DNA from 4 places in the Cedecea sp. NFIX57 genome. Region 1 is predicted to be linked to each of the others. Evidence: predicted binding sites of a transcription regulator. Region 1 holds the regulator's gene; each other region holds the start of a gene.

Region 1 (7,427 bases):
CTGACCGCAATTCCTGCGGCGGCTTTGGCGTTCGCCGTTTCACCTCGTAAATCTTCAAGCTCACCGGCTAAGTCCCCGGCGGCGCTCCGAAACTGATTTAACGTCCCGTTCGGATTTAAAAGAATATCTCGTGGCGTTAACGACCCAATGGCCTGTTTATAGTTATCAACTTTATCGCTGATATCGTCGATGCGATCCTGGAGGTTGTCTTTATCCGTTATTTGCGCCCCGATAGACGGTAAAATAACGGTAATATTGTCGTCTGGTTTGGACCGGGCTAATAGCGCCGGGTTGATTAACACGCCACTGCCATAATTAGCCGAAGCCACGCCGGTGCCCCCCATCGCATCGTTTCGCGCTTCGGACCAGGTCCCCGCCGCCCCGGCCTGATGGGCAATAAAGAAGGTTGCGGCGAGTGTCGCCACCGAAGATTTTATTTTATTCATTCACAGCACGCCTGTCTGATTGTCAGATGAAGTAATTCGCCCCTGACAGTTATGACTGAACAGAGGCAGACTATTGCTGTGAATAGCGCGATAAAACGATGGATATTTGAACCATCAGGATCCCAGATATATCCTTAGGGTTAACGTCTTATTGTTTCCTTGCTAATTAATTTATAGTTTACCCTTCGGCTTTCGTGAAGGCAGACCGTTATGCGGGCCAAAGAATTGAGGCGGATGATCTATCCAGCGATCCTTGCGCTGCATGGCGTAAGACTGATTTAGCGGGTAATAAATTTTATTTTCGGCTTTATTGGCTTCGCCTACGACTAATAACCGCACATCCTGTTCGGTATTATTAATAAAGGTATGGCAAATGCCGGTTCCGGCAGGAAATCCCACGCTGTCGCCCGGTTCAAGCGCCCAAAGATGACCATTGATCCACACTTCCGGGTGCCCCTCGAGCACATAAGCAAACTCTTCTTCGCTGCTTTCCGCGTGGGGATAAGAGGTTCTGCGGCCAGGGGGGATACGCTCATGGTGAATACCAAGGCGGGTTAAACCGAAATTACGGGCCAAAGGAGCACCAATGGAGAACAGCTCCGTGCTGTCCGGATACGTTGCGTCGTCCTCGCCTTCCAGCTCGCGCCAGTGACGAATACAATCAGGTTTTTGCATTACTTCCTCCTGGGTAGATAGGGTCAGTATGTACCAGGATTCGGCGTTTTATCCGCATTATGGTAAAGTATTGCGTCAATGACCGGGAGAGGCTGATGGATACCACAACTTCGCAAAACGTGTTAGCTCAGGCTGAAAAGCTCTGCCTGCAACGCAATGTACGCCTGACGCCGCAGCGTCTCGAGGTTTTGCGCCTTATGGCCGAGCAAACCGGCGCCATCAGCGCCTACGACCTGCTGGATCTCCTGCGCGTTAGCGAGCCACAGGCTAAGCCTCCAACGGTTTATCGCGCGCTGGATTTTCTGCTAGAGCAAGGTTTTGTTCACCGTGTGGAATCCAACAACAGTTACGTACTGTGTAATTTTATCGATCATCCAACCCACTCTTCCGCCATGTTTATCTGCGACAGATGCGGAGCGGTAAAAGAGCAAGCGGCTCAGGGTGTGGAAGATATTATGCAGAAACTGGCATCCAAAATGGGATTTACCCTGCGCCATAACGTGATTGAAGCTCACGGATTGTGTGCGGATTGCTCGGAAGTGGAAGCCTGTAGCCACCACGACGCCTGCAATCACGATCATTCAGTGCAGCCAAAGAAAAAGCGTTAAGAGGGAGTGGTACGTCCTTGTACCCGGGCAGGATTGGTCTTACTGAGTAGCACATTTGAGGGGCCGCCAGGTTACCAGCGGTATTTGCTCCCGGACTCCCAGTCCTTCACTTCTTTCTCTGCCTGGTCTTTGGCGTAGCCGTAGCGTTCCTGGATTTTACCCACCAGCTGGTCACGCTTCCCTTCGATGACGGTCATATCGTCATCGGTCAGCTTACCCCATTTCTCTTTGATCGTACCTTTGAACTGCTTCCAGTTACCGCCGATTTCGTCCTTATTCATCGTCATCTCCTCATCGTTCGGTTTAGGTTTGTGCATCCGGGCTGCAGGATGCTGACTTTCTGGAGCACACCCACTGTCTGCTGGATGTAAAGGTAATTGTAGACAAGGATTCTGAGTTAAATTTAAAACTCAGAATCTTTAACCATCATTAAAAGCGATGACATGCTAATTCCTCGCCTTAAAAAAGAGAAATCAGCACGATAGAAGATGGGTTAACGAGCGTCAGGCAGCGCGATCAATGGCTGCCCGATGCAGCGAACCAGGTGTTATTGCGCCAGTGGCGTCGCCAGATGACGCCAAGCGACAGGCCGCGCAAGGCTAAAAACACCGCCAGCGACAGCCACAGGGCGTGGTTGCCCCACAAAGGCAGCGTAAGCATCGTCACGCCAAAACCCAATGCCGCAACCGCCATGCTGTTTCGCATTTCGGCACCCCGTGTCGCGCCGATAAACATGCCATCCAGCAGGTAGCACCAAACGCCCACTACCGGCAAAATAACCTGCCAGGCAAGATAATGGTTTGCCAGAACACGAAGCTCCGGCAGAGAGGTAAGCAGGGCAACAATTTGCTCCCCGGCAAAGGCATAAATAGCGGCAAACGCTATCGCAACCAGCCCCGCCTGCCTGCACGCAGCCCCCCAAACCTCGAGCAACTGCCCACGGTTACGCGCCCCGTAAGCCTGCCCTGAATGGGCCTCCACGGCGTAAGCAAAGCCATCGAGCGCATAGGCGGTGAAGGTCAGCAGCGTCATCAGTACGGCGTTAACGGCGACAATTTCACTGCCAAGACGCGCACCAAAAATGGTGATAGAAGCAAAGCAGATTTGCAGCAGCAGCGAACGCAGCATGATGTCGCGATTAAGCGCCAGCAGCTTACGCAAATCCCCCTGCCAGGCCGTTTTAAGACGAGCCCAACTGATGCCCCGCAGCTTCATCACTTTGCGCACCATCACTAGGCCGATGATAAACGTGGCATATTCGGACACCGCCGTGGCCAGCGCCGCCCCCTGCACGTTCATGTGCAGCCCCATCACCAGCCAGAGATCGAGCACGATATTAATCAGGTTGCCGACGACCAACAGAATGACCGGCGCTCGCGCATACTGAACGCCCAGCAGCCAGCCTAACAGCACGAGGTTAGCCAGCGATGCGGGGGCGCTCAGCCAGCGGATTTCCAGGAAGCGCCTTGCCTGATACAGCACCTCGTCATTGCCGCCAACAACGTGCAGCGCAAGGTTGATCAGTGGATAACGCAGGACCACGATAGCCAGCCCGGCTATCAGCGCCAGCATCAGGGGTTGAACCAGCGCGCGCGCCAGTCGCTGCGGATCGTTCGCGCCAAACGCCTGTGCCGTTAACCCGGTGGTGCTCATGCGCAGAAAAAGCAGCAGCATAAAGAGGAAACTGGTCGCCGTGGCACCGATAGCGACCCCGCCGAGATAGGTTGGGCTATCAAGATGGCCAATGACCGCGGTATCGACCAGGCCCAGTAACGGCACGGTAATGTTGGAAAAAATCATCGGCAGCGCAAGCCGCCACAGCGCACCATCCGTTGACGAAAAGAATCGCATGGGAATGATCCAGAGGATAATAGAGGGGAATTTAAAGCAGGTGGCACGGCATATTTACCGCACCACCGGAAGAGGCGTTACAGCCATTCACCGTTGCGGATAACCCCGACGGCCAGGCCTTCAATGCTAAAACTCTGCTCGCGAAGATCGACCACAATAGGCTGGAATTCGCTGTTTTCCGGCAGCAGGTGCACGGTGTTACCCTGCTTTTTCAGGCGTTTTACGGTCACTTCATCGTCGATACGCGCGACAACGACCTGGCCATTACGTACGTCCTGAGTTTTGTGTACCGCTAATAAATCACCGTCCATGATGCCGATATCTTTCATCGACATGCCGCTGACGCGCAGCAGGAAATCGGCATTCGGTTTGAACAGAGAAGGGTCAACCTGGTAGTGGCCTTCGATGTGCTGCTGCGCCAGCAGCGGCTCACCGGCTGCAACACGGCCCACCAGCGGCAGGCCATTTTCTTCTTCAACCAGCAGACGAATGCCGCGTGATGCGCCAGAAACAATCTCAATGGCACCTTTACGTGCCAGCGCTTTCAGATGCTCTTCCGCGGCGTTTGGAGAACGGAACCCCAGACGTTGTGCAATTTCGGCGCGCGTAGGTGGCATGCCGGTCTGGTTGATATGATCCCGAATGAGATCAAACACCTCTTGCTGCCTGGTAGTTAGTGCTTTCATTCCGCCCCCTGGGTGTTTATACAGTCATGCTGTGAGTATATACAGCCCCGGGCGATTTTGAAACCACAAATTAAGCAAAAAACCAGCGACTTAAACTATTCTGGAAGAGCTATCGCAAATGTGACCAAAGCAAGGTGGCCCAGGTCGCAACCGCAAGGATAATCGCTATCAATACGGCGGCTGAACCCATATCTTTGGCTCGCCCTGAAAGCTCGTGGTACTCGGTGCCAACACGGTCAACCAGTGCTTCAATGGCGCTGTTGAGGATTTCGACAATCATCACCAAAACCACCGAGCCAATCAGTAAAATACGCGTGATGGGGTCCACATCCAGCCAGCAGGCGATGGCGATAGCGATAACCGCAGCCACGCCCTCCTGACGAAAGGCAGCTTCGTTGATCCAGGCCGCACGGAGCCCCTTCCATGAGTAGCCTGCAGCCTTAATAATGCGGGTGATGCCGGTGGTATTATTCGCCATTCAAGGAAACCTTTTTAAAGATTGAGCATCAATGCTCATTGAGTCTAAATCGCAGCGCCACAGAAATTCCCCAGAGTTTCTGATATCCTTGCGGCGCATTTGCATTATTAACCTGAGGCTTTACATCATTTATGTCAGGCTGGCCAAGAATTTACTACAAATTACTGAATTTACCATTAAGCGTTCTGGTAAAGAGCAAGTCTATTCCGGCGGATCCACAAACCGAACTCGGTCTGGACCCTTCACGCCCCATCATGTACGTCCTGCCCTACAATTCTAAGGCAGACTTACTGACGCTGCGTGCCCAATGTCTGGATCACGATCTGCCCGACCCGCTGGAACCTCTGGAAATTGACGGCGTACTGCTGCCGCGCTACGTGTTTATCCACGGCGGGCCGCGCGTCTTCACCTATTACACGCCAAAAGAAGAGTCGGTAAAACTGTTCCACGATTATCTGGATCTGCACCGCAGCAATCCCGATCTCGATGTGCAGATGGTGCCGGTTTCCGTGATGTTCGGCCGCTCGCCAGGGCGTGAAAAAGGGGAAATCAATCCGCCTTTACGCACGCTGAACGGCGTCCAGAAATTCTTTGCGGTTTCCTGGCTGGGTCGCGATAGCTTCGTGCGTTTCTCACCGCCCGTTTCGCTTCGCCGTATGGCAACCGAACACGGCACGGACAAGATTATCGCCCAAAAACTGGCTCGCGTGGCGCGCACTCACTTTGCCCGCCAGCGTCTGGCCGCCGTTGGCCCGCGCCTGCCGGTTCGCCAGGATCTCTTTAACAAGCTGCTGGCGTCAAAAGCGATTGCCCGCGCGGTAGAAGATGAAGCCCGCAGCAAGAAGATCTCCCATGAGAAAGCGCAGCAAAACGCCGTTGCCCTGATGGAAGAGATTGCCGCCAACTTCTCCTACGAAGCTGTACGTCTGACGGACCGCGTTTTAGGCTTAACCTGGAACCGCCTCTATCAGGGCATTAACGTGCATAACGCCGAGCGCGTGCGCCAGCTTGCCCACGACGGCCACGAAATCGTCTATGTTCCCTGCCACCGCAGCCACATGGATTATCTGCTGCTTTCCTACGTGCTTTATCACCAGGGGCTGGTTCCGCCGCACATCGCCGCCGGGATCAACCTGAACTTCTGGCCAGCCGGCCCGATTTTCCGCCGCCTGGGCGCGTTCTTTATTCGCCGTACCTTCAAGGGCAACAAGCTTTACTCCACGGTGTTCCGCGAATACCTGGGCGAGCTGTTCAGCCGCGGCTATTCCGTTGAGTATTTTGTCGAGGGTGGCCGTTCCCGTACTGGCCGCTTGCTGGATCCTAAGACCGGCACGCTGTCGATGACGATTCAGGCCATGCTGCGCGGCGGCACCCGCCCGATCACTCTGGTGCCGATCTACATCGGTTACGAGCATGTCATGGAAGTGGGGACCTACGCGAAAGAGCTGCGCGGTGCGACCAAAGAAAAAGAGAGCTTCATGCAGATGGTGCGCGGTCTGAGTAAGCTGCGCAACCTCGGCCAGGGTTACGTTAACTTCGGTGAACCGCTGCCGCTGATGACCTACCTGAACCAGCATGTGCCGGAGTGGAAAGACTCTATCGATCCGATAGAAGCAATTCGCCCGGCCTGGCTGACGCCAACGGTGAACGATATCGCCGCCGATCTGATGGTGCGCATCAACAACGCAGGGGCCGCTAACGCCATGAACCTGTGCTGTACCGCGCTGCTTGCTTCACGCCAGCGCTCGCTGACCCGTGAACAGCTCACCGAACAGCTCGACTGCTACCTCAACCTGCTGCGTAACGTGCCGTATTCCCCGGATGCCACCGCACCAACAGTTTCCGCCAATGCGCTGATCGACCACGCACTGCAGATGAACAAGTTCGAGGTGGAGAAAGACACCATCGGTGACATCATCATTCTGCCGCGCGAGCAGGCCGTGTTGATGACCTATTACCGTAACAACATCATGCACATGCTGGTGTTGCCGTCGCTAATGGCGTCTATCATCACTCAGCATCGCCACATCTCACGCGCAGAGCTGCTGCGTCAGATAGAAGTCGTTTACCCGATGCTGAAAGCCGAGCTATTCCTGCGTTGGGAAAAGAGCGAACTGGGCAGAGAAATTGATGCGCTGATCGCCGAGATGGAGCGCCAGGATCTGGTGATGTTGGTCGGTGACGAAGTGCAGATCAACCCTAACCGTTCACGCATTCTGCAGCTTCTGGCGGCGGGTGTGCGCGAGACAGTACAGCGTTATGCCATCACTTTCTGGCAGTTGAGCGCCAACCCGTCGATCAACCGTGGGACGCTGGAGCGCGAAAGCCGCACGGTGGCACAGCGCCTGTCCGTTCTGCACGGCATTAATGCGCCGGAGTTCTTTGATAAAGCGGTCTTTACCTCGCTGGTGCTTACCCTACGTGATGAAGGCTATATCAGCGATACCGGTGATGCCGACGCAAGCGAAACCATTAAGGTTTACCAGATGCTGGCCGATCTAGTGACCTCGGATGTGCGCCTGACGATTGAGAGCTCAGCGTCCCAGGACGCGGTTTCTTAATTCAGCGGAAACGAAAAAGGCGGGTGATTAACCCGCCTTTTTTATTGCCTGAAGACTGACTCAGAAATGCAGGTAGCTCAACGCCAGGCCCAGGAACAGCACCAGCCCGACATAGTTATTGT
Region 2 (7,427 bases), on a different contig from region 1:
ACACGGTCACACTGAGATCACAATGAAATATCAACAGTTGGAAAATCTCGAGAGCGGCTGGAAGTGGAAGTATCTGGTTAAGAAGCATCGCGAAGGGGAATTAATCACGCGATACATTGAGGCCAGTGCAGCCCAAGAGGCGGTAGAGCAGCTCCTGACGCTGGAGAATGTGCCGGTTCTGGTTCAGAGCTGGATTGATCAGCATATGAACCCGGCGCTGCATAACCGCATGAAGCAAACGATTCGTGCCCGGCGTAAAAGGCATTTTAACGCTGAGCATCAGCATACCCGTAAGAAATCTATCGATCTGGAATATCTTGTCTGGCAGCGTCTGGCCGGGCTTGCACAGCGTCGTGGCAATACGCTTTCGGAAACGGTTGTTCAATTGATTGAAGATGCGGAACGCAAAGAGAAGGTGGAAAGCAAGATGTCGACGCTTAAGCAGGATCTGCAGGCTATGCTGGGTAAAAAATGACGCGATGAAAGCGCGTGTGACTGAGTCATCGTGAAACTTCAAGCAATAAAAAACCCCGCCATGGCGGGGTTTTTGTTCAAGGAAGAGTAACTTATGCCGCAGGCTGAGTTACAACTTCTTTGATACCTTTAACTTCGATCTCAACGCGACGATCTGGAGCCAGGCAGTCGATCAGTTTAGCTTTAGGCGCTACGTTGTCACAGGTGTTGCCGGTAACTGGGTTAGCTTTGCCCATGCCACGTGGAGAGATTTTGTTCGCTGGGATACCTTTAGAGATCAGGTAATCAACAACGCTCTGTGCACGTTTTTCAGACAGTTTCAGGTTGTACTGCTCGGAACCGATACGGTCGGTGTAGCCCAGAACAACAACGGAACCATCTTTAGGATCCAGGTTGCTCAGCTGGGTGTACAGCTGATCCAGTGCCTGCTGACCTTCTGGTTTCAGGGTAGCTTTGTTGAAGTTGAACAGAACGTCAGACTTCAGAGTGAAGTGTTTGGTCTGTACTTCTGGAGCTGGAGCTGGAGCTGGCGCTACAACTGGAGCAGCAGCTTCCTGCTGACCGAAGCGGTAGGAAACACCTACGCTCAGCATGCCGTTGTCTGGACGAGTACCAACGGTCTGTGCATCACCGATGTTGTTAACCCACTGGTATTCCAGACGGGTAGCGATGTCACGGGTAACAGCCCACTCAACACCACCAGCGAATACTGGAGAAACACCGGTGTCGTGGTCTTTCAGACGCTCACCAGCCGCGTTGTTAGCGGTGGAGTCTGCACGCCATACCATGCCGCCCAGACGGGTGTAGATGTCCAGGTCGTCAGTGATTGGGTAACCCAGTTTAGCGGTCAGCTGCACGCCCTGAGCTTTGAAAGCACCGTTTTCTGGGGTGCCTTTGTAAGGCATACGGCCCAGCCAGTCATAACCCATTTCGAAACCAACGTACGGGTTAACCTGGTAACCACCGAATGCACCAGCACCCAGTTGGCTTTCGTGGGTCGGACCACTGCCGATACCACGGTCATAGCCGTTACCGTAGAAACCGGTGTCGTGGTACTGGGACCAGCCCAGTTTACCACCTGCATACCAGGTGTTATCTTTCGGTGCGGCCTGCGCTACGGTAGCGAAGCCAGCCAGTGCCACTGCAATCGCGATAGCTGTCTTTTTCATTTTTTGCGCCTCATTATCATCCAAAAGGCCATGAGCTCTAAACCAATTTAAAGCCCAGGGTTAAATCCTTCGCCCGGGTTTACGCTCAATTGTTACTCTACCGATATATCGGTGTTATGAAGAGCAACCCTGGCGAGGTAAAGTCTACAACGTAGTTGAAAAGTTACAAGTGTGAAGTCCGTCAGGCATATGAAAAAAAACGACTTGCATACATATTTTTTTACAAAACGGATTGTTTTTTGAACGAGCCCTCTATCAAGAGAACCCCGTCAAACCGCCATATGGCGGGCATTTTTGAGTCATGGCAGCGGATTGTATGGCATACGTAAAAAATTCCAGGATTTCTCCTAAATTTACTTAATGATACAAACTAGAATGAATTTTTAGGCCATTTCGTGGTCTTGAACCGGATGTCCTTGTACTGGTTGGACGCATTATAAAGCCCATCGCGTTACCTGTTTCCGCTGCGATCGTTAGCCGTGAATGTTCTTCATCTGTTAATTCTTCTGGTAGCCAGCCGATCACAACGCTGTAATTTCCTGTCTGTAAAGCTTTCACCATGGCGTCAACGGTACAAAGCGGATCTAACTGATTTGCCTGCATCACTTTTGCCAGCGGCAGCCCAGCCCCCTGCAGCCATGCGCGGCTCAGTTTTTGCTGTGGCGTCAGCCATAGCTGCCAGCGAGATTGTTGTCCCAACTGCTGTAATAAAGGTAGCAGAATAAACTGGGTAACCCATGGGCTCTCTTCACTGTAAACCACTTCACTGATTAACCCCTGTACGCTGTTATCAGAGAGAGACTGCGCCGGGGAGTGCGGAGTAACTACAACATGATGAAAGTGAGCTTGAGCGTTATGTGAGTGCATAGTGAGTCCCGCCTAATGGGTTACTGTATGCATGTACAGTAATGCCTGTGCGAACAAAGATCAACCGGAATTTCGGAAAGTGTCTCGCATTTTCGGTACGCAAAAGCGCTATAGATGAAATTGTCATTGCCATTATCTTTAACCTTACTTATTTTCAGGGATTAAGAGGGCGGGTAACCAGAACAGCTATTTACCAGTTGATATATAAGGACATATTATGAAAAAGGTGACATTTATTAGAATTCATAAATCACGGGAATATCTTTCGTCACTGGGGAAAATCGGTTGTCGACCGCTATTTGGTGGTTATAGTCTGACCGTCGACGGCGTGGTCTTTGCTATGGTGGCTGAAGGTGAACTTTATCTGCGGGCTTGTGAACAGTGCGCGGAGTATTTTATCCAAAAATCGGCGCCTCCTCTGATGTACAGTAAACGCGGGCTTCCTGTCGCGCTGAATTACTACCGTGTCGATGAAGAACTTTGGGAAAATCCGGAAAAACTCGTCCAGCTCTCTTCTCTGGCGTTAAGAAGCGCCCAACGTGAGAAGAAACAAATCAAAATACGTTCTCGTCGCCTTAAGGACCTCCCCAATCTTTCCCTGAATATTGAAGTTATGCTTCGTGAGGTGGGGATCAATGATCCACAAACGCTTCAACTCTTTGGTGCCAAACGGTCATGGCTAAAATTACGCAACACCAGGAAAACGGTAGGTATTAAAGTCCTGCTCTCGCTTGCAGGTGCTATTCGTGGTGTTCATGAGGCGGTACTGCCTGCTGAGGTTCGGAAAGAATTGACGGAATGGTGGCGCTGCTATGAGCAGCGCCAGCAAGCTTACTCTGAACACTGAGAGATTTGCTGTTGAAGACGTGAGATCTCAGGCAGAAGAGCAATCAATAACCCAATTTGTTGCAGAACCAGGGGTTCTTTTGTGTCTGCCCGAGTCTCAAGCTGTGAGATGCGCGCGGAGAGCCCTGCCAGAGCAGTCTGAACACGCTCCTCATCAACAGGCAGGTGATGTAATGCGTCATCAACATAGCAGACGGCGTCATCGAGTAACACTAACGTATCACCGTGGTTGAGTTTTTCCCTGTGTGCACCTAATGCAGAGATATAGCTATTAAAGGAGTGATTCAGGCAAAGCAGGCGAAACGCCGCTTCGCGCATGTCATCTGAGACGCGAGGTTCAGATGACATATTTGAAACAACTGAGGCGAGATCAGCGTCTCTGTTATGGGCATCTCGCCGGGCAATGCGATATTCAAGACGGTTATCACGCCCCTGGTGGTACTGTTCAAGAATCGCATCCAGATAACGACAATTAGCGTTGAACGCACGTTCAACGACTCGTGAAAGCCGGCGGAATCGCCAGTCAGGCCAGATGAAACTCACTGCCGCCCAGGCTATTGCACAGCCTAAAAGTGTATCAATCACGCGCGGGAGAGCGACTTCAAATCCTTCACCCAACAGGTTAAAGCACAGCAATACCAGCAGCGTAATAAACATGGTGGCGTGGGCGTATTGCACATTACGGAAAGCGAAGAACAGCACGCCAGTAATAACGATAAGTATCAGTTGGCCTTCGAGAGACGGAACAAGCCAAAGCAAGGGCAGGCCAACGGCCACCCCAACCAGTGTGCCGATGATACGCAGCGCTAAGCGTCTTCGGGTTGCACTGTAGTTGGGCTGGCAGACAAACAAGCTGGTCAGAAGTATCCAGTAACCGTGTTGCAAACCCGTAAATTGAATAAACGCATAGCCCACACAGAGTACCAGTGACATTCGTACCGCATGGCGAAAGAGTGCGGATTCTGGCGTGAGGTTAAGCTTTAGCCGCTGCCAGATATCATCGAATCCGGTTAGCTTGTCGTCGGCTAAACGGTGCTCGGGATCGTTCTGCGGCTCAGCAATAGCCTGTTCTGACTCAATGTTTGCCAGTTGCGCATCAATTGCCTTCAGATTTGTAATCAGAAAGCCCAATGCTTTTATCTCTGAAGCGGTTGCATGACTCACACGAATTCGATCCAGCGCGGAGTCCAGATGGGTAAATGCGCGTTCAAACCGTGGGTCGTGCTGATAAGGGACTCGCAACAGGATTGATCGAGAGAGCTGCTGACAGGCCTGTGACTGCATCGTTAGCAGGCGCTGAAAGCGGAACATCACGTCGCTGTAGCGAAACTTATCGCGCAAAGCCTGGTACTGAATATGGGAAGAACTCGCTCGTTCGTGAATATCCTGGGCTACGAAATAATAGTGAAGTGTCCGGCGAGTGCCTCTCTGCCCCCGGTCGCCGCGAAGGCGAGTCAGTAATGAGCTTTTTGTCTGATTTAGCGTGGTCACTAATTGGCTGTTAGCCATGGCCAACTGGAGCATTGGAGCCTGACTGTCTTCTTCTATATCAGGATCAAATAGCGTGGCTTTAATTTCAAGAAAGCTCGCGAGGCTTTCATAACAGCGTGCCAGATTGTCCTGCAGCGGGCGAATAGGGAAAATCAAATGGCCTGCTAACGTCAGGAAGTTGTACCAGACGGCGCCGGCTAAAAGGAACAGCGGTTGCTGATACCAGTGCTCATAGAGGGAAATACCGAGCATCGTGTAGATGGCGATAAGCAGCGCGCCAAAGGCAATGGTGGCATAGCGTTGCCCTAATCCGCCAAGGAGGATGAATCCGCTGGTGGATACCGTTAAACCCACTGCAAACAACCACGGCCAGGGGAACAGTAACTCAACGGATGCTGAAGCAATGAAAAAGCTGACTAAAGTGATCAGTAAATTTCGTAGCCTACCACTTACCCGGTCGTCGAGATCGGCCAGGGCTGCAGCCACAACGCCAAGCGTGAGGGGAATCGTCAGCTTGACCTCACCAAGCCACCACGGCAGCGCCGCAGTGCCTGCAAGGGCAATAAATATGCGCAAGTTATAAAGCCAGGCGCTGTTCCAGGTATAACGACGTACCAGTGGGCTTAGGGTCAGCACAATGGCTCCTTACTGGAAGCGGCGACGAGCATTGGATTCGCGAGCAGCTCTGGCTACTTCAACTGGCACAACCCGGCGGCCAACGGGCCATAATGCGATAGCGGCAATCTTGAAGTTCGCAATTCCTACAGGGATCCCTATAACGGTAATACACTGCGCGATGCCCGCCATAATATGCATGATGCACAACCACCAGCCGAAGAAGATCAGCCAAAGAACATTTAACAGGGTGCCTCCGGTATTTAGCAGCGTATTTTTACCCTGTGGATTAAGCTCATCGACATGCACGGCTTCATTGCCGTAGGGCACAAAGGAAAGCTTGGTGATTTCCCAGCAGGAGCGAGTCAGCGGCAGAGTGAAAATCAGCACAATGCTTACCAGCGTGGCAAACAACCATGAGAGGGTGGTCAAGAAGCCTCCCAGCACAAAGTTCAGAACATTAAGTACGGTACGCATAGAGACGCTTCCCTGACAGAAAAATAAAGAGTGATTAACCTTAGAAATTATAACGCGTTTTTACTCTGGAGCGTCATTCCATCGGCAGTTAAACTTGAGTCATAATTCCCACATCGGATCGGGCAACGTAATGGAACTCAAATCAACTTCTCTCGGCAAGCATTTGGCACAGCACCCTTATAATCGGGTCAAACTGTTACCTGCCGGCGTTGAGGTCAAAGGCGACCGCCATGAATATCTTATCCCATTCAATCAGTTAATAGCGATTAACTGTAAACGTGGTCTGGTTTGGGGCGAGTTGGAATTCGTTCTTCCTGAAGACAAGGTTGTTCGCCTGCACGGTACAGAATGGGCGGAGACCCAGCGTTTTTTCCATCATCTGAATTCGCTTTGGCTTAACTGGAGCGCGGAGATGAGCGATGTGGCTGCTGAAGTTTTAACCGCTCAACGTGAAGAGATAGCGAGGCGTACCCGAAAAGAGGTGTGGTTCCGGCGAAGTGATATGCAGGCATTACAAGATAACCTGCGTGCAGCTATTTCAGCTCTCCCACTGCCGCATGCCCGACTTGGTGAGTTTGAAAACTGTCGCGAAGCGTGGGCCATATGTAAAGCCTGGCTTGAACAGGGTGAAGAGCGTCGACATCAGCGCAATAACGTTTACACCGAACGGATGCTGGAAAAATATGCTGCTTTCTTTGATCAGGTTGAAAGCTCGCCGCTGAATCCGTCCCAGGCCCGTGCCGTGGTGAATGGAGAGGATTCCCTATTGGTACTGGCCGGGGCTGGTAGCGGCAAAACCTCTGTGCTTGTGGCGCGTGCTGGGTGGTTGCTACAGCGCGGCGAAGCAACAGAGGAGCAAATCCTGCTTTTAGCCTTTGGCCGTCAGGCCGCACAGGAAATGGATGAACGTATAGCCAGCCGCCTTAATACAGAGGCTATTTCCGCCAGAACCTTCCACTCACTGGCGCTGCACATCATTCAGCAAGGGAGTAAAAAAGTTCCTCGAATCAGCGAACTAGAGAGTGATGCTACGGCTCGCCATCAGTTGCTGATTGACAGCTGGCAGCAGCAATGCCGGGAAAAAAAAGCGATGGCCAAAGGTTGGCGGCAGTGGCTTAGCGAAGAGCTGGAGTGGGATGTTCCGGAGGGTGAATACTGGCAGGACAAACGCCTGGCGAAGAGGCTTGCCACCCGGCTCGATCGCTGGCTCGGCCTGATGCGGATGCACGGAGGTTCTCAGGCAGAAATGATAGACAGCGCACCGGAAGAGGTCAGGGAGCTTTTCACTAAGCGTATTAAGCTGATGGCACCGTTGTTAAAAAGCTGGAAGGCTGCTCTTAAAGCCGAGGAGGCGGTTGATTTCTCCGGTCTTATTCATCAGGCAATTAATGTGCTCGAAAAGGGCCGGTTTATCAGCCCATGGAAGCATATCCTTGTCGATGAGTTTCAGGATATCTCCCCCCAGCGGGCCGCCTTACTAGCCGCGTT
Region 3 (7,427 bases), on a different contig from region 1:
CTTCTATGCATCCAAATTTGTTACGGGTAACATCGCGTATTATCGAACGCTCCCGCCCAACGCGCGAAGCCTACCTGGCACGTATTGAGAAAGCCCGGAGCAACACGGTTCACCGCTCGGAACTTGCCTGCGGTAACCTCGCGCATGGTTTCGCTGCCTGCCAGCCGGACGATAAGGCGGCGCTGAAAAGCATGTTGCGTAACAATATTGCGATCATTACGTCCTACAACGACATGCTCTCCGCCCATCAGCCGTATGAACATTATCCTGAGCAAATCCGCAAGGCGCTGCACTCCGTGGGCGCGGTGGGGCAGGTTGCAGGCGGTGTTCCGGCGATGTGTGACGGCGTGACTCAGGGTCAGGATGGCATGGAGCTTTCGCTGCTGAGCCGCGAAGTGATTGCCATGTCTACCGCCGTTGGCCTCTCCCATAACATGTTTGACGGCGCGCTCTACCTTGGCGTGTGCGACAAAATCGTGCCGGGGCTGACAATGGCTGCGCTGTCGTTCGGCCATTTACCTGCGCTCTTTGTGCCATCAGGCCCGATGGCGAGCGGCTTACCTAACAAAGAAAAGGTTCGCATTCGCCAACTTTATGCGGAAGGCAAAGTTGACCGCCTTGCGCTGCTGGAGGCGGAAGCCGCCTCTTATCACGCGCCGGGGACCTGCACCTTCTACGGCACGGCGAATACCAACCAGATGGTTGTTGAGTTTATGGGCATGCAGTTGCCGGGGTCGTCGTTTGTTCAGCCTGATGCAGAGTTGCGTCACGCGCTGACGGACGCAGCGGCGCGCCAGGTCACTCGCCTGACCGGCAACGGCAACGAATGGATGCCTCTCGGGAAAATGATCGACGAGAAAGTGGTGGTGAACGGCATTGTTGCACTGCTGGCTACCGGCGGCTCGACTAACCACACCATGCACCTTGTCGCGATGGCTCGCGCTGCCGGGATCATTATTAACTGGGACGACTTCTCCGAGATCTCCGAAATCGTGCCGCTGCTGGCACGTTTGTATCCAAACGGCCCTGCCGACATTAACCACTTCCAGGCGGCGGGCGGCGTGCCGGTGCTGATGCGTGAGCTACTGAAAGGTGGCCTGCTGCATGAAGACGTTAACACCGTGGCCGGTTTTGGCCTGCATCACTACACCATGGAGCCGTGGCTCGACAACGGCCAGCTTGCCTGGCGTGAAGGCGCCAGCGAGCCACTGGACAGTGACGTTATTGCCACCATGGAAAAACCGTTCTCCCGCCATGGCGGAACTAAAGTGCTGAGCGGGAATCTGGGCCGGGCGGTGATGAAAACGTCAGCGGTACCGGTAGAAAATCAGGTTATTGAAGCCCCGGCGGTGATTTTTGAAAGTCAGCATGACGTATTGCCCGCTTTTGAAGCAGGCAAACTGGACCGTGATTGCGTTGTTGTCGTCCGCCATCAGGGGCCAAAAGCGAACGGCATGCCAGAATTGCATAAACTTATGCCACCGCTTGGAGTATTATTGGACCGCTGTTTCAAAATTGCTCTGGTGACAGATGGAAGACTGTCCGGTGCCTCTGGGAAGGTGCCTTCCGCAATCCATGTTACCCCGGAAGCATATGACGGCGGGTTGCTGGCGAAGGTGCAGGATGGCGACATGATTCGCGTCAACGGCCAAACGGGCGAGCTGACATTGCTGGTCGATGAAGCCGTACTTGCGGCACGCACTGCTTATCACCCGGATCTCAGCGCCGAGCGCGTAGGGACCGGTCGGGAGTTATTTGGCGCATTGCGCGAACAGCTTTCGGGCGCTGAACAAGGCGCAACCTGCATTAAATTTTAAGCCCGTGGCAGCACTGCCCCGGAACAGATTAAAAGTGGCTAAGAGGCGCTCAGATGAAAAATTGGAAAACTACGGCAGAACAAATCCTGAAAACTGGCCCGGTTGTGCCGGTCATTGTTGTTAACAAGCTGGAACATGCTGTGCCGATGGCGAAAGCCCTGGTAGCCGGTGGCGTCCGCGTGCTGGAAGTCACGCTGCGTACAGCTTGTGCTATCGATGCCATTCGTGCGATTGCAAAAGAAGTGCCTGAAGCGATTATCGGCGCGGGTACCGTGTTGAACCCACAGCAGCTTGCGGAAGTGACCGAAGCGGGCGCGCAGTTCGCCATCAGCCCGGGCCTGACCGAGCCGCTGCTGAAAGCCGCGACGGAAGGCACTATTCCTTTGATCCCAGGCATCAGCACCGTTTCAGAACTGATGCTGGGGATGGACTACGGCCTGAAAGAGTTCAAATTCTTCCCGGCAGAAGCTAACGGTGGCACTAAAGCGCTGCAGGCCATTGCCGGGCCGTTCTCTCAGGTACGTTTCTGCCCAACCGGCGGCATCTCTCCGGCTAACTACCGCGATTACCTGGCGCTGAAAAGCGTGCTGTGCATCGGCGGTTCATGGCTGGTGCCGGCGGATGCGCTGGAAGCGGGCGATTATGACCGCATCACTAAGCTTGCCCGCGAAGCGGTGGAAGGCGCTAAGCTGTAAGCCATAAAAAAGCCCGCAGTACGCGGGCCTAATGATTCAGTCGCTCTCATTTGAGGGCGATTTTTTTATCCTTCAATTTTTACCTGTGCAGCTGACGCCACGGCTCTGGAAACTGCCTCATCGACGCTATTCCCGGTAGCCAACGCCACGCCCATACGGCGTTTACCTGCGATCTCCGGCTTACCAAACAGGCGAACCTGTAAACCGCCGCCCAGCGCAGCGCCTACATTGCTGAACTTGACGTTGTCGCTATGCAGCTCTGGCAGGATCACCGCCGATGCAGCAGGGCCATACTGACGAATGTCACCGATGGGCAGGCCGAGGAAGGCGCGAACGTGCAGGGCAAACTCAGACAGATCCTGCGAAATCAACGTCACCATGCCGGTGTCATGCGGGCGAGGGGAGACTTCACTGAAAATCACCTCATCGCCGCAGACAAACAGCTCAACGCCGAACAGGCCGTGGCCGCCCAGGGCGGTAACCACTTTTTCAGCAATCTCTTTCGATTTTGCCAGCGCGATGTCGCTCATCTGCTGCGGCTGCCAGGACTCACGGTAGTCGCCATCCTCCTGACGGTGGCCGATAGGTGCGCAGAAATGCACGCCATCAACGGCACTGATGGTTAGCAGGGTGATTTCAAAATCAAAATTGACCACGCCTTCGACGATGACGCGGCCTTTGCCAGCCCGTCCGCCAAGCTGTGCGTATTCCCAGGCTTTAGCCAATTGATCTGCGGTGCGGATGAAACTTTGACCTTTGCCGGAGGAGCTCATCACCGGTTTAACGATGCACGGCAAACCAATTTCCTGCACGGCCTGGCGGAAAGCGTCTTCACTGTCGGCGAAGCGGTAGCTGGAAGTGGGCAATTGAAGTTCTTCTGCGGCCAGGCGGCGGATCCCTTCGCGGTTCATGGTGAGTTTGGTGGCGCGGGCGCACGGCACCACGCGCTGGCCCTGGGCTTCAAGCTCCAGCAGGGCATCGGTAGCAATGGCTTCAATTTCAGGAACGATATAATCGGGCATTTCGGCGGCGACAAGCGCTTTTAGCGCTGCGGCATCCAGCATGTTAATCACGTGGCTGCGGTGCGCGACGTGCATCGCTGGTGCATTTGCATAGCGATCGACGGCGATAACTTCGACCCCGAGGCGCTGACACTCAATGGCCACTTCTTTACCCAATTCACCGGAGCCCAGCAGCATAACTCGCGTAGCTGCCGGGCGCAGAGCAGTTCCCAACGTTGACATGTGATTTAGCCTTAACAAAGAAAAAGACCGTGGAAGTATAAACGAAAACGTTTGCGTTGGCAGCGGCTTTCCGGCTTGTGTGATAAAATGAATATCGATATACTGGATAAATAAACAGGTAAAGCGGAGCTGCAAAATGGCGGTCGAGATTAAATATGTTGTGGTGAGAGAGGGACAAGAAAAAATGGCCTTTGCCAGTAAAAAGGATGCTGACGCTTACGACAAAATGCTGGATCTGGCTGAAGTCCTCGGCGACTGGCTGCAGCAAAGCCCGATTGCGCTGGATGAAGGCCAGAGCGATACCCTGGCGATGTGGATGGCGGAAAACAAGGATCTGCTGGCGGGGGTGCTGAAAAACGGCAAGCTGCCAGAGCCTGAAGTAAGCCAGTCTGAGCCAGATGTGGAATCTTCTGTGGCTGAGCAGTCGCCAGCGGCGGAAGACAACGTCAGCGAGCACCCCGGACGTAAGCGCACCAAAGCCGCGTGATACGTTGCAGCAGTAAGCGCCGGGCAGCCGGCGCGATTCTTTTCCCATCTTTAGCGCTGTCCGACGTTTCTTGACGTCCTGTGACCTACTCTCGACGAGTTAAGTCAACAGAGGGTTTCGTCATGAATAACTGGTTACAGCAGCTTCAGTCGCTCCTGGGGCAATCTACTTCCCCTCAATCTTCACAGCCTGCAGCCGGTAATGGCCCTGAAGGGATCGGTAAACTTCTGGTGCCGGGGGCGCTGGGCGGATTAGCCGGATTACTGCTGGCGAGTAAGTCGTCCCGCAAACTGTTAACAAAATACGGCACCAGTGCGCTCCTGGTCGGCGGCGGTGCGGTGGCCGGAAGCGTGTTATGGAACAAATACAAGGCACGCGTCCGTGAGAATCAGCCTGCATCAGCGGGTTATGATCATTCGCACTCGTCGGTTGATGTTCGTACCGAAAGATTAATTACCGCGCTGGTTTTTGCTGCCAAAAGCGACGGGCATATTGATGCAAAAGAGCGTCAGTTTATTGAGCAACAGCTGCGTGAAGTCGGCATCGACGGCGAAGGCAAAGCGCTTGTCGAACGAGCTATCGACAGGCCGTTAGATCCTCACCAGCTCGCGCAAGGGGTGAGAAACGAGGAAGAAGCGCTCGAGCTTTATTACCTAAGCTGTACGGCTATCGATATCGATCACTTTATGGAACGTAGCTATCTGAGCGCTCTGGGCGATGCGCTAAATATACCGCCGGATGTCCGCTCCGGTATTGAGCAAGATATTCAGCAGCAAAAACAACCGCTCGCGGTTTAATCCTCCTGCAATCATCCTGTGCCGGGTTTCTCCCGGCATTTTCTTTTAATCCTTCATGTTCCGCTTGCAAGCCCGGCTGAATTTGCCACCCTTACGGGGTGTTAAACGGAAAATGATGAAAGTGATGCCGCCAAAAGCCAAAAAAATACCTCACGCTATGATGCTGCATGGCGATACCCGCACGGATAACTATTACTGGTTGCGGGATGATGACCGCGCCGATCCCGATGTGCTGAAATACCTCGAGCAGGAAAATGATTACGGTAAAAGGATCATGGAGAGCCAGCGCGCGCTGCAGGATCAATTGCTCAACGAGATGATCGCTCGCGTTCCGCCTCATGATGTTTCCGCCCCCTATGTGAAGAACGGCTATCGCTACCGCCAGGTTTATGAAAAGGGTAATGAGTACGCGATATATCAGCGGCAATCTGCGGTCAGAGAAGAGTGGGCCGAGTGGGACGTGCTGCTGGATGCCAATCAGCGCGCTGCCCACAGCGAGTTTTACACGATGGGCGGGTTTGCTATTACGCCGGACAATACCGTGATGGCCCTGGCGGAGGACTATCTCTCTCGCCGTCAGTTCGGCATTCGTTTGCGTAATTTGAAAACCGGAAACTGGTACCCGGAGCTTTTGGATAACGTCTCGACCAGTTTTGTCTGGGCAAATGACTCCGCCACGCTTTATTACGTGCGCAAGCATCCCAAAACCTTACTGCCTTATCAGGTCTGGCGGCACACGCTGGGTCACCCGGTGGCCGATGACCAACTGGTGTATGAAGAAAAAGATGACGCTTTTTACGTCAGCGTGCACAAAACAACCTCCCAGCATTTTATTGTCATCCATCTTGCCAGCGCGACGACGAGTGAGGCTTTGTTATTGGATGCCGAACTGGCAGACGCCGAGCCGCAAGTTTTTGCCCCGCGCCGGAAAGATCATGAATACACTGTCGATCACTACCAGCATGGGTTCTACATTCGTTCCAACAAAGACGGTAAAAACTTCGGGCTCTACCGCTGCGTCGTGCGGGACGAAAAACAATGGGAAACGCTGATTGCCGCAAGGGAACAGGTCATGCTTGAAGACTTTACGCTGTTCCGCGACTGGCTGGTGGTTGCCGAGCGCCAGCAGGGGTTGACCAGCCTGCGTCAGATTAATCGCCATACGCGTGAGTCCACGGGCATCGCTTTTGACGATCCAGCCTATGTTACCTGGCTTGGCTACAACCCTGAGCCGGAGACCTCGCATTTACGCTACGGCTATTCTTCGATGACCACGCCGGATACGCTTTTCGAACTGGATATGGACAGCGGTGAGCGCCGGGTTATCAAGCAAACCCAGGTTGCCGGTTTTGACGCTAACAATTACCGCAGCGAGCATCTGTGGGTGACGGCGCGGGATGGCGTTCAGGTTCCGGTGTCGCTGGTTTATCACCGGAAACACTTTCGCCGGGGCAAAAGTCCTCTGTTGGTCTATGGCTATGGATCCTATGGCAGCAGTATGGATGCGGACTTTAGCAGCAGCCGTTTGAGCCTGCTGGACAGAGGTTTTGTCTTCGCTATTGCTCACGTACGCGGAGGCGGTGAACTGGGGCAACAATGGTATGAAGACGGTAAATACCTGAAAAAGATGAATACCTTTCACGACTATCTGGACGTGTGCGACGAGCTGCTCAGGCAGGAATATGGCGATCCTAAACTGCTTTATGGGATGGGCGGCAGCGCGGGTGGGATGCTGATGGGAGCAGCTATCAACCTGCGCCCTGAGTTATTTCACGGCGTGGTGGCTCAGGTGCCGTTTGTTGATGTGGTGACAACGATGCTGGATGAGTCGATTCCGCTCACCACCGGAGAGTTTGAAGAGTGGGGCAACCCCCAGGACGAAGAGTATTACCGCTACATGAAGCAATACAGCCCTTACGACCAGGTTCGCGAGCAGGCTTATCCCCATCTGCTGGTGACTACCGGGCTGCATGATTCACAGGTGCAGTATTGGGAGCCGGCTAAATGGGTTGCCAAATTACGCGACTATAAGCGGGATGAGACCTTGTTGCTGCTTTGTACCGACATGGATTCCGGGCACGGCGGTAAGTCGGGGCGCTTCAAATCTTACGAAGGCGTTGCGCTGGAGTTTGCTTTCCTGATTGCCCTGGCGCAGGGGACGCTGCCAGGGCGCGTGCATTAATCGGCCGCGCTGGCGGCCAGGTAATGTTTTAGCGTCATGCGGAGATCCGGCGCTAGCTCCTTGATGTTATTAAGCATCCAGCGAAGATAGCCCGGGTCATCTTCGGCTATTTCCGCAATGCGTTTGCCCCTGTATTTGCCAAACATCATGGTGGTCACCAGCGCCGGACGCCCGGTAATGGTGACCATATCTTCCGCGCTCCAGC
Region 4 (7,427 bases), on a different contig from region 1:
ACAGCAAACAGGGTGAAACCATTGGTTTGATGCTGCCGAACGCAGCGATCAGCGCGGCGGTAATTTTTGGCGCTTCTTCACGCGGCCGCATTCCGGCAATGATGAACTACACGGCCGGCGTAAAAGGGCTGACCAGCGCGATTACTGCGGCGCAAATCAAGACGGTCTTTACCTCCCGACAGTTCCTGGAAAAGGGCAAGCTGTGGCACCTGCCGGAACAGCTGACGCAGGTGCGGTGGGTTTATCTGGAAGATTTAAGGTCGACCATCACTCTGCAGGATAAAGTGTGGATCTTTGCTCATCTGCTTGCGCCTCGCCTGGCCCAGGTGAAGCAGCAGCCGGAAGACGCGGCGATGGTGCTGTTTACCTCCGGCTCGGAAGGCAACCCAAAAGGCGTGGTGCACAGCCATAAAAGCCTGCTGGCCAACGTAGAGCAGATTCGCACTATCGCGGATTTCACCGCCGATGACCGGTTTATGTCCGCGCTGCCGCTCTTCCACTCTTTTGGTCTGACGGTGGGGCTGTTCACGCCTTTGCTGACCGGGGCGGAAGTGTTCCTTTATCCAAGCCCGCTGCATTACCGTGTGGTACCGGAGCTCATTTACGACCGCAATTGTACGGTGGTGTTTGGTACTTCGACGTTCCTCGGTAACTATGCCCGTTTTGCTAATCCGTATGATTTCTTCCGCCTGCGCTATGTGGTTGCCGGGGCAGAAAAGCTGCAGGAAAGCACTAAGCAGCTGTGGCAGGACAAGTTTGGCCTGCGCATTCTGGAAGGCTACGGCGTGACCGAGTGCGCGCCGGTGGTGTCTATCAACGTGCCGATGGCGGCGAAGCCGGGCACAGTGGGCCGTATTCTCCCGGCAATGGATGCTCGCCTGCTGGCGGTGCCAGGCATTGAGCAGGGCGGAAGGCTGCAGCTGAAAGGGCCAAACATCATGAACGGCTATCTGCGTGTGGAAAATCCGGGCGTGCTGGAGAAGCCTGAAGCTGAAAACGGCCTCGGCGAAATGGAACCCGGCTGGTACGACACCGGCGATATCGTGACCTTTGACGAGCAGGGCTATTGCGTGATCCAGGGGCGTGCGAAGCGCTTTGCCAAAATCGCCGGGGAGATGGTGTCGCTCGAGATGGTTGAACAGATGGCTATCGGCATTTCGCCTGACAAGCTGCATGCCACGGTGGTGAAGCACGACGCCGCCAAAGGCGAAGCCTTGGTGATGTTTACCACCGACAGCGAGCTTAACCGCGAAAAACTTCTGCATTATGCGCGCGAGCACGGTGTGCCTGAGCTGGCGGTGCCGCGCGATATTCGCTTCCTCAAGCAACTGCCGGTGTTAGGCAGCGGAAAACCAGATTTTGTCACCCTGAAAGCACAGGTTGATGAAGCGGAGAAAGCCCATGGCTGAACAGGCTGGCAATAGCGGTTCTTTGTGGTCTCGCGGCATGATGGCGGTGACCGCGGCGCAGTTTTTATCGGCTTTTGGTGATAACGCGCTGCTATTCGCCACGCTCGCGGTGCTCAAGCAGCAGTTCTACCCGGACTGGAGCCAGCCGGTGCTGCAAATGGTGTTTGTCGGTGCGTATATCCTCTTTGCGCCGTTTGTAGGGCAGGTAGCCGACAGCTTCGCCAAAGGGCGAGTGATGATGCTGGCGAACAGTATGAAACTTGTTGGTGCGGCGGTTATCGCGCTGGGGCTAAATCCGTTTGTCGGCTATACGCTGGTGGGCATCGGCGCGGCGGCCTATTCACCGGCTAAATACGGCATTCTTGGCGAGCTGACCACGGGCGATCGGTTGGTGAAGGCCAACGGCCTGATGGAGTCCTCTACCATTGCGGCGATCCTGCTGGGATCCGTTGCCGGCGGCGTGCTGGCAGACTGGAACCTGACGGCGGCGCTGGTCGTGTGCGCGCTGGTATACGGTGGGGCGGTGGTTGCCAACGTCTTTATCCCTAAACTTGCCGCCGCGCGCCCCGGTCAGTCATGGCGTTTCAAGCCGATGACGCACAGCTTCTTTTCCGCCTGCCGCAGCCTTTGGCGCAGCGGAGAAACGCGCTTCTCGCTGGTAGGCACCAGCCTGTTCTGGGGAGCGGGCGTGACGCTGCGCTTCCTGCTGGTGCTGTGGGTGCCGGTGGCGTTAGGGATCACGGATAACGCGACGCCGACTTACCTTAACGCGATGGTTGCCGTTGGGATTGTGGTAGGGGCCGGGGCAGCCGCGAAACTGGTGACGCTGGAAACCGTCGCCCGCTGCATGCCTGCCGGGATTTTAATTGGCGTTGGTGTACTGATTTTTGCTCTCCAGCATTCTCTGCTGCCTTCTTACGCTTTGCTGGTGTTGATTGGCCTGTTGGGTGGTTTCTTCGTGGTGCCGCTCAACGCGCTGCTGCAGGAGCGCGGCAAGCACACGGTCGGGGCCGGTAACGCCATTGCTGTGCAAAACCTGGGTGAAAACACGGCCATGCTTTTGATGCTGGGTCTGTTCTCACTGGCGGTGAAAACCGGGGCGTCCATCGTTGGCATTGGCATTGGATTTGGGGCGGTGTTCGCGCTAGCGATTAGCGCGCTCTGGCTGTGGCAAATCAAACAGAAATAACAAAAAGGCCCTCTTTTCGAGGGCCTTAATTTTTTATGGTGCAGGGTAAGTATAGATGCGATGCACCGCTTCAATCTCCTCAATCACCTCTTCGCTTAGCGTCAAATGCAGGCTTTCAAGGTTAGTTTTCAGCTGGTCCAGCGTCGTGGCACCGAGCAGCGTGCTGGCCACAAACGGCTGGCGGCGAACGAAGGCCAGCGCCATTTGCGCCGGGTCGAGGTTATGGTGTTTAGCTATCTCCACGTAGGCCGCCACGGCTTTTTGCGACTGCTCGCCGCTGTAGCGCGTAAAGCGGCTAAACAGCGTGTTGCGAGCGCCCGCCGGTTTGGCCCCGTTAAGGTATTTACCCGACAGTACGCCGAAGGCGAGGCAGGAATAAGCCAGCAGCTCAACGCCTTCGTGCTGGCTGATTTCAGACAGGCCCACTTCAAAGCTGCGGTTTAACAGACTGTAGGGGTTTTGAATGGTCACAATGCGCGGCAGATCGTGTTTTTCCGCAAGCTGCAGATAGCGCATTACGCCCCACGGCGTTTCGTTCGAGACGCCGATATAGCGAATTTTCCCGGCACGCTGGCACTCAGTCAGCGCTTCAAGAGTTTCCAGCAGCGTTACCGGTAGCGAGGTCGTGTCGCTCCAGGTGTAGCCAAGTTTGCCAAACATGTTGGTCTGGCGCTGCGGCCAGTGAACCTGGTAGAGGTCGAGGTAATCGGTTTGCAGGCGCTTGAGGCTGGCATCCAACGCTTCGCGGATGTTTTTCCGGTCGAGGATCTGGTTTGGGCGGATGCCCGCATCGTTGTTGCGTGTTGGGCCAGTGACTTTGGAAGCAACAACCAACTTTTCGCGGTTGCCGCGAGCTTTAAGCCAGCTGCCGACATAGCTCTCGGTTAAGCCCTGAGTTTCCGGGCGCGGCGGTACCGGGTACATTTCCGCGACATCAATCAGATTCACGCCCTGACTGACTGCGTAATCGAGCTGTTGGTGGGCATCGGCCTCGCTGTTTTGTTCACCAAAGGTCATGGTTCCCAGCCCCAGCGTGCTGACTTCAAGTGAACTGTGGGGGATACGGTGATAGTGCATAGCCGGCTTCCTGTTGTTCTTTTGACTCGTCAGGCATCGTTACCCGACAAAAGGTCTATAAACATGGCAGAGGCCGGAGCAAAGCGGAAGAGGGGAAAAGAAGAAAAATCATCAGGCCAGCCGAGGGGCTGACCCTGGGAGATTAGCGCTCAATAATCTGGGAGACGTCGTTGCGGTTGATCTGCATTTCATTACCTTGCTGGTCACGGTAGCTTACCAGGCCGGTATCTTCATCGACCTTCGGCTTGCCTTCGGTCAAAATCATTCGTCCATCTTTGGTGGCCATTACGTAGTCACTGCTGCAGCCTGAAACGGCAAAGGCAAGACCAATGGCGGAGATTGCTACTGCCCATTTAGTCATCGTTAGGTTCCTCGTCAGGAAGGGATCTCGTTAATAAGTCTAGTAATAACCTGATGAACAGGGGAAGGAAAGCAGCAAATTCTTAATAGGCTAAGGGAAATGTAACATTCTCCGGCACTTGCTGACAGAAACCTGGATTCGCTTTCTCATTGCTTGTTTTAAAGCGTAAAGTGCCGTGCGAGCAAGGCGGCGGTGAAATTCTTCTTTAAGTAGAAGCCGCGAGGTAGCGTGAGAATAGGTGAGCCGTCAGCACCAATGGCCTCTGTTAACGCCCGACTGTTGGCGGCTTTTGGCCGCAGCTGCAGTACTTCGCCGTGACGGGCGGTAATGCGCTCGACCTGGCCCAGCACGATCAGATCCATCAGTTCTTCCCAGTCCAGGCGCAGCTGCTGCTCTTCTTCTTCTGAAGGACTCCATAACAATGGAGAACCGACGTGTCGCTCGGCAAGCGGGATCTGCCTTTCTCCCTCAACCGGGATCCACAGCACGCGCTTGAGCTTATGCCGTACATGGCTGGTTTCCCAAATGACGCCGCTATTACCGGTTAACGGCGCGACGCAGACGAACGTGGTTTCCAGCGGGCGGCCAAGGCTATCCACCGGGATCGTTTTCAGTTCGATCCCGAGAGCGGCAAAGTCTTGTTCGGGTTTACTGCCCGCGCTGGCACCCAGCCACAGCTCCAGCAGCACGCCAATCCAGCCTTTATCTCTCTTCAGGTCTTTCGGCGTCTTTATGCCGGCGCAGGCCGCCAGTTCGCCAAGGGTGTAACCTGCGACGCTTTGCGCCTGCTGGAGCAGCTCGGCTTCACTGCGTGGGGGCGTGATGAGCGGACGTATTGGTTGCATAACTCATTGATGTTTTTTGGTTAAAAAATGAACGCACTTTGTGCACAGCGAAAGCTTAGTTTAGTCGTCTGAGGATAAGATTAACAATATTCTGATTTATAATGAGTTTTTAAAGGCAGCCGTTTCGTTGCAGCAACATTAAAAAGGCTTTTCCAAATCTGGTCACTGACAATGAACAGGATCTTACACCATGTTATCCACAGAAAAGTGGGATAACTGGGAAAAAGCATGACTACTGGTTCCATTTACAGCCTTGACGGGGCGCTAAAATACAATTTATCACCGATTTGTGACTAACTTGTTGGCACAATCTGTGGATAAAAACGACATTGCTCGATCTTTCATCAGTAGGCGATCTTCATATGTGACGATCATCACATTATGAAATTCATGTGTCATTTTTATAGTATTATAATTATGAAATATAAAGACTTTAATGTGTGTTAGGATTGCTCCTGATTTTACTTGTCCCGAGTTGTCCCGATGTAATTCGGTAGTTCTTCACAGTTATATCCACAGAAAAAGTGAATAAAACCGCCGGTTTTGACCAGTCCCTGTTTATAACCCGGCTATCTTTTGTGAGTTATTCAAATGTTATTCCATGCAAACGCCGCCGAGAGAGTGGTTTACCGCCTGACACTTGTATGAAACAATCGATGCAATCTAAGTTTGTTTTGAGGTAGTCCGGTGATCGATGATGATGGCTACCGCCCCAACGTTGGGATCGTAATATGTAATCGGCAGGGACAGGTGATGTGGGCGCGACGCTTTGGTCAACATTCCTGGCAATTTCCTCAGGGGGGCATTAATCCTGGCGAGTCCGCTGAACAGGCAATGTACCGGGAGCTTTTCGAAGAAGTCGGCCTACAAAGAAAAGATGTTCGCATTCTTGCCTCGACCCGAAACTGGTTGCGTTACAAATTACCTAAACGTTTGGTGCGTTGGGACACAAAGCCGGTTTGTATCGGCCAAAAACAAAAATGGTTTCTTTTGCAGTTGCTGAGCAGCGACGGTGAGATCAACATGCAAACCAGCAGCACGCCGGAATTTGATGGCTGGCGCTGGGTCAGTTATTGGTATCCGGTCCGTCAGGTTGTTTCATTCAAGCGCGATGTCTATCGCCGCGTGATGAAAGAGTTTGCCAGCGTGGTGATGCCACTGCAGGAAGTTACGCCACCACGCAATAACTCGCCTGCATGGCGACGTAAAAGAGGTTAAGTCACGCGAAAAATGCTCACCCGTCTGCGAGAAATAGTCGAAAAAGTCGCTAGTGCCCCGCGTCTCAATGAGGCGCTGGACATTTTGGTGACTGACATCTGCCTTGCGATGGATACCGAGGTTTGCTCGGTTTATCTCGCCGATCACGAGCGCCGCTGTTTTTACCTTATGGCGACGCGTGGATTAAAGAAACCTCGCGGCCGAACCGTCACGCTTGCCTTTGACGAAGGTATTGTTGGCCTGGTTGGGAGGCTCGCGGAGCCGATTAACCTTGCCGATGCGCAAAAACACCCCAGCTTTAAATATGTGCCCGCGGTAAAAGAGGAGCGTTTTCGCGCTTTCCTCGGGGTGCCTATTATCCAGCGCCGTCAGCTTCTGGGCGTGTTGGTTGTCCAGCAAAGAGAGCACCGGCAGTACGATGAGAGCGAAGAGTCTTTCCTCGTTACGCTGGCAACGCAGATGGCCGGGATATTATCCCAGTCTCAGCTAGCGGCTCTGTTTGGGCAATATCGTCAGACGCGTATTCGCGCGCTGCCTGCATCACCTGGGGTGGCCATTGCCGAAGGCTGGATGGACACTACCGTCCCGCTGATGGAGCAAGTGTTTGAGGCGTCGACTCTCGATACTGCACTTGAGCGCGAGCGTTTGACCGCCGCGCTCGAAGAGGCTTCCGGGGAGTTCCGCCGCTACAGCAAGCGTTTTGCCGCCGGGGCTCAGAAAGAGACTGCGGCAATCTTCGATTTATATTCTCACCTGCTGACCGACGCACGCCTTCGCCGCGAGCTTTTTGCCGAAGTGGATAAAGGCCTTGTGGCGGAGTGGGCGGTGAAAACGGTGGTGGAGAAATTCGCTGAACAATTTGCCAGCCTTTCAGACAGCTACCTGAAAGAGCGGGCGGGTGACCTCAGGGCGCTGGGGCAACGCCTGTTGTTCCACCTCGACGACACGATTCAAAGCCCGAATACCTGGCCTGAACGCTTTGTGCTGGTGGCCGACGAGCTTTCAGCCACCACGCTTGCCGAACTGCCGCAAAACCGTCTGGCGGGCGTTGTCGTACGCGATGGTGCGGCAAACTCTCATGCTGCCATTATGGTCCGCGCGCTGGGTATCCCAACCGTCATGGGGGCCGATATTCAGCCATCGGCGCTGCATCGCCGTATGCTGATCGTGGACGGCTATCGCGGTGAGTTGCTGGTGGATCCTGAGCCGGTTCTGCTGCAGGAATACCAGCGCCTGGTGACCGAGGAGAACGAACTTAGTCGCCTGGCGGAAGATGATGTGGAACAGCCCGCGGCGTTAAAAAGCGGCGAGCGGGTGCAGGTGATGCT

Evidence for each region. The regulator LexA, encoded in region 1, represses DNA repair genes until DNA is damaged. The targets are predictions, from matches to a motif close to TNCTGTATGTACATACAGNA.
Region 2: a site for LexA is predicted at 2,532-2,551, ahead of sulA (SOS-induced cell division inhibitor SulA). Genes of this name have one in related genera too.
Region 3: a site for LexA is predicted at 3,857-3,876, ahead of B9Y90_RS02590 (YebG family protein). Genes of this name have one in related genera too.
Region 4: a site for LexA is predicted at 5,115-5,134, ahead of mutH (DNA mismatch repair endonuclease MutH). Genes of this name have one in related genera too.

What each region holds. Positions count from the first base shown of each region.
Region 1 is NZ_FXAS01000011.1:38,351-45,777, reverse strand. Features, by position in the region: gene B9Y90_RS11325 (conjugal transfer protein TraF) at 1-446, opposite strand, end outside; gene B9Y90_RS11320 (cupin domain-containing protein) at 618-1,121, opposite strand; gene zur (zinc uptake transcriptional repressor Zur) at 1,217-1,729, shown strand; gene B9Y90_RS11310 (CsbD family protein) at 1,801-2,010, opposite strand; gene dinF (MATE family efflux transporter DinF) at 2,246-3,580, opposite strand; gene lexA (transcriptional repressor LexA) at 3,658-4,266, opposite strand; gene B9Y90_RS11295 (diacylglycerol kinase) at 4,376-4,744, opposite strand; gene plsB (glycerol-3-phosphate 1-O-acyltransferase PlsB) at 4,876-7,305, shown strand; gene ubiA (4-hydroxybenzoate octaprenyltransferase) at 7,366-7,427, opposite strand, start outside.
Region 2 is NZ_FXAS01000022.1:70,696-78,122, forward strand. Features, by position in the region: gene matP (macrodomain Ter protein MatP) at 23-475, shown strand; gene ompA (porin OmpA) at 567-1,643, opposite strand; gene sulA (SOS-induced cell division inhibitor SulA) at 2,001-2,510, opposite strand; gene B9Y90_RS18215 (TfoX/Sxy family DNA transformation protein) at 2,728-3,357, shown strand; gene yccS (YccS family putative transporter) at 3,342-5,480, opposite strand; gene B9Y90_RS18225 (YccF domain-containing protein) at 5,493-5,939, opposite strand; gene helD (DNA helicase IV) at 6,070-7,427, shown strand, end outside.
Region 3 is NZ_FXAS01000002.1:249,416-256,842, reverse strand. Features, by position in the region: gene edd (phosphogluconate dehydratase) at 6-1,817, shown strand; gene kdgA (bifunctional 4-hydroxy-2-oxoglutarate aldolase/2-dehydro-3-deoxy-phosphogluconate aldolase) at 1,871-2,512, shown strand; gene purT (formate-dependent phosphoribosylglycinamide formyltransferase) at 2,578-3,756, opposite strand; gene B9Y90_RS02590 (YebG family protein) at 3,893-4,243, shown strand; gene B9Y90_RS02585 (tellurite resistance TerB family protein) at 4,366-5,040, shown strand; gene ptrB (oligopeptidase B) at 5,165-7,222, shown strand; gene exoX (exodeoxyribonuclease X) at 7,219-7,427, opposite strand, start outside.
Region 4 is NZ_FXAS01000009.1:128,369-135,795, reverse strand. Features, by position in the region: gene aas (bifunctional acyl-ACP--phospholipid O-acyltransferase/long-chain-fatty-acid--ACP ligase) at 1-1,409, shown strand, start outside; gene lplT (lysophospholipid transporter LplT) at 1,402-2,598, shown strand; gene B9Y90_RS09940 (NADP(H)-dependent aldo-keto reductase) at 2,632-3,675, opposite strand; gene B9Y90_RS09935 (YgdI/YgdR family lipoprotein) at 3,818-4,036, opposite strand; gene mutH (DNA mismatch repair endonuclease MutH) at 4,195-4,881, opposite strand; gene rppH (RNA pyrophosphohydrolase) at 5,569-6,099, shown strand; gene ptsP (phosphoenolpyruvate--protein phosphotransferase) at 6,112-7,427, shown strand, end outside.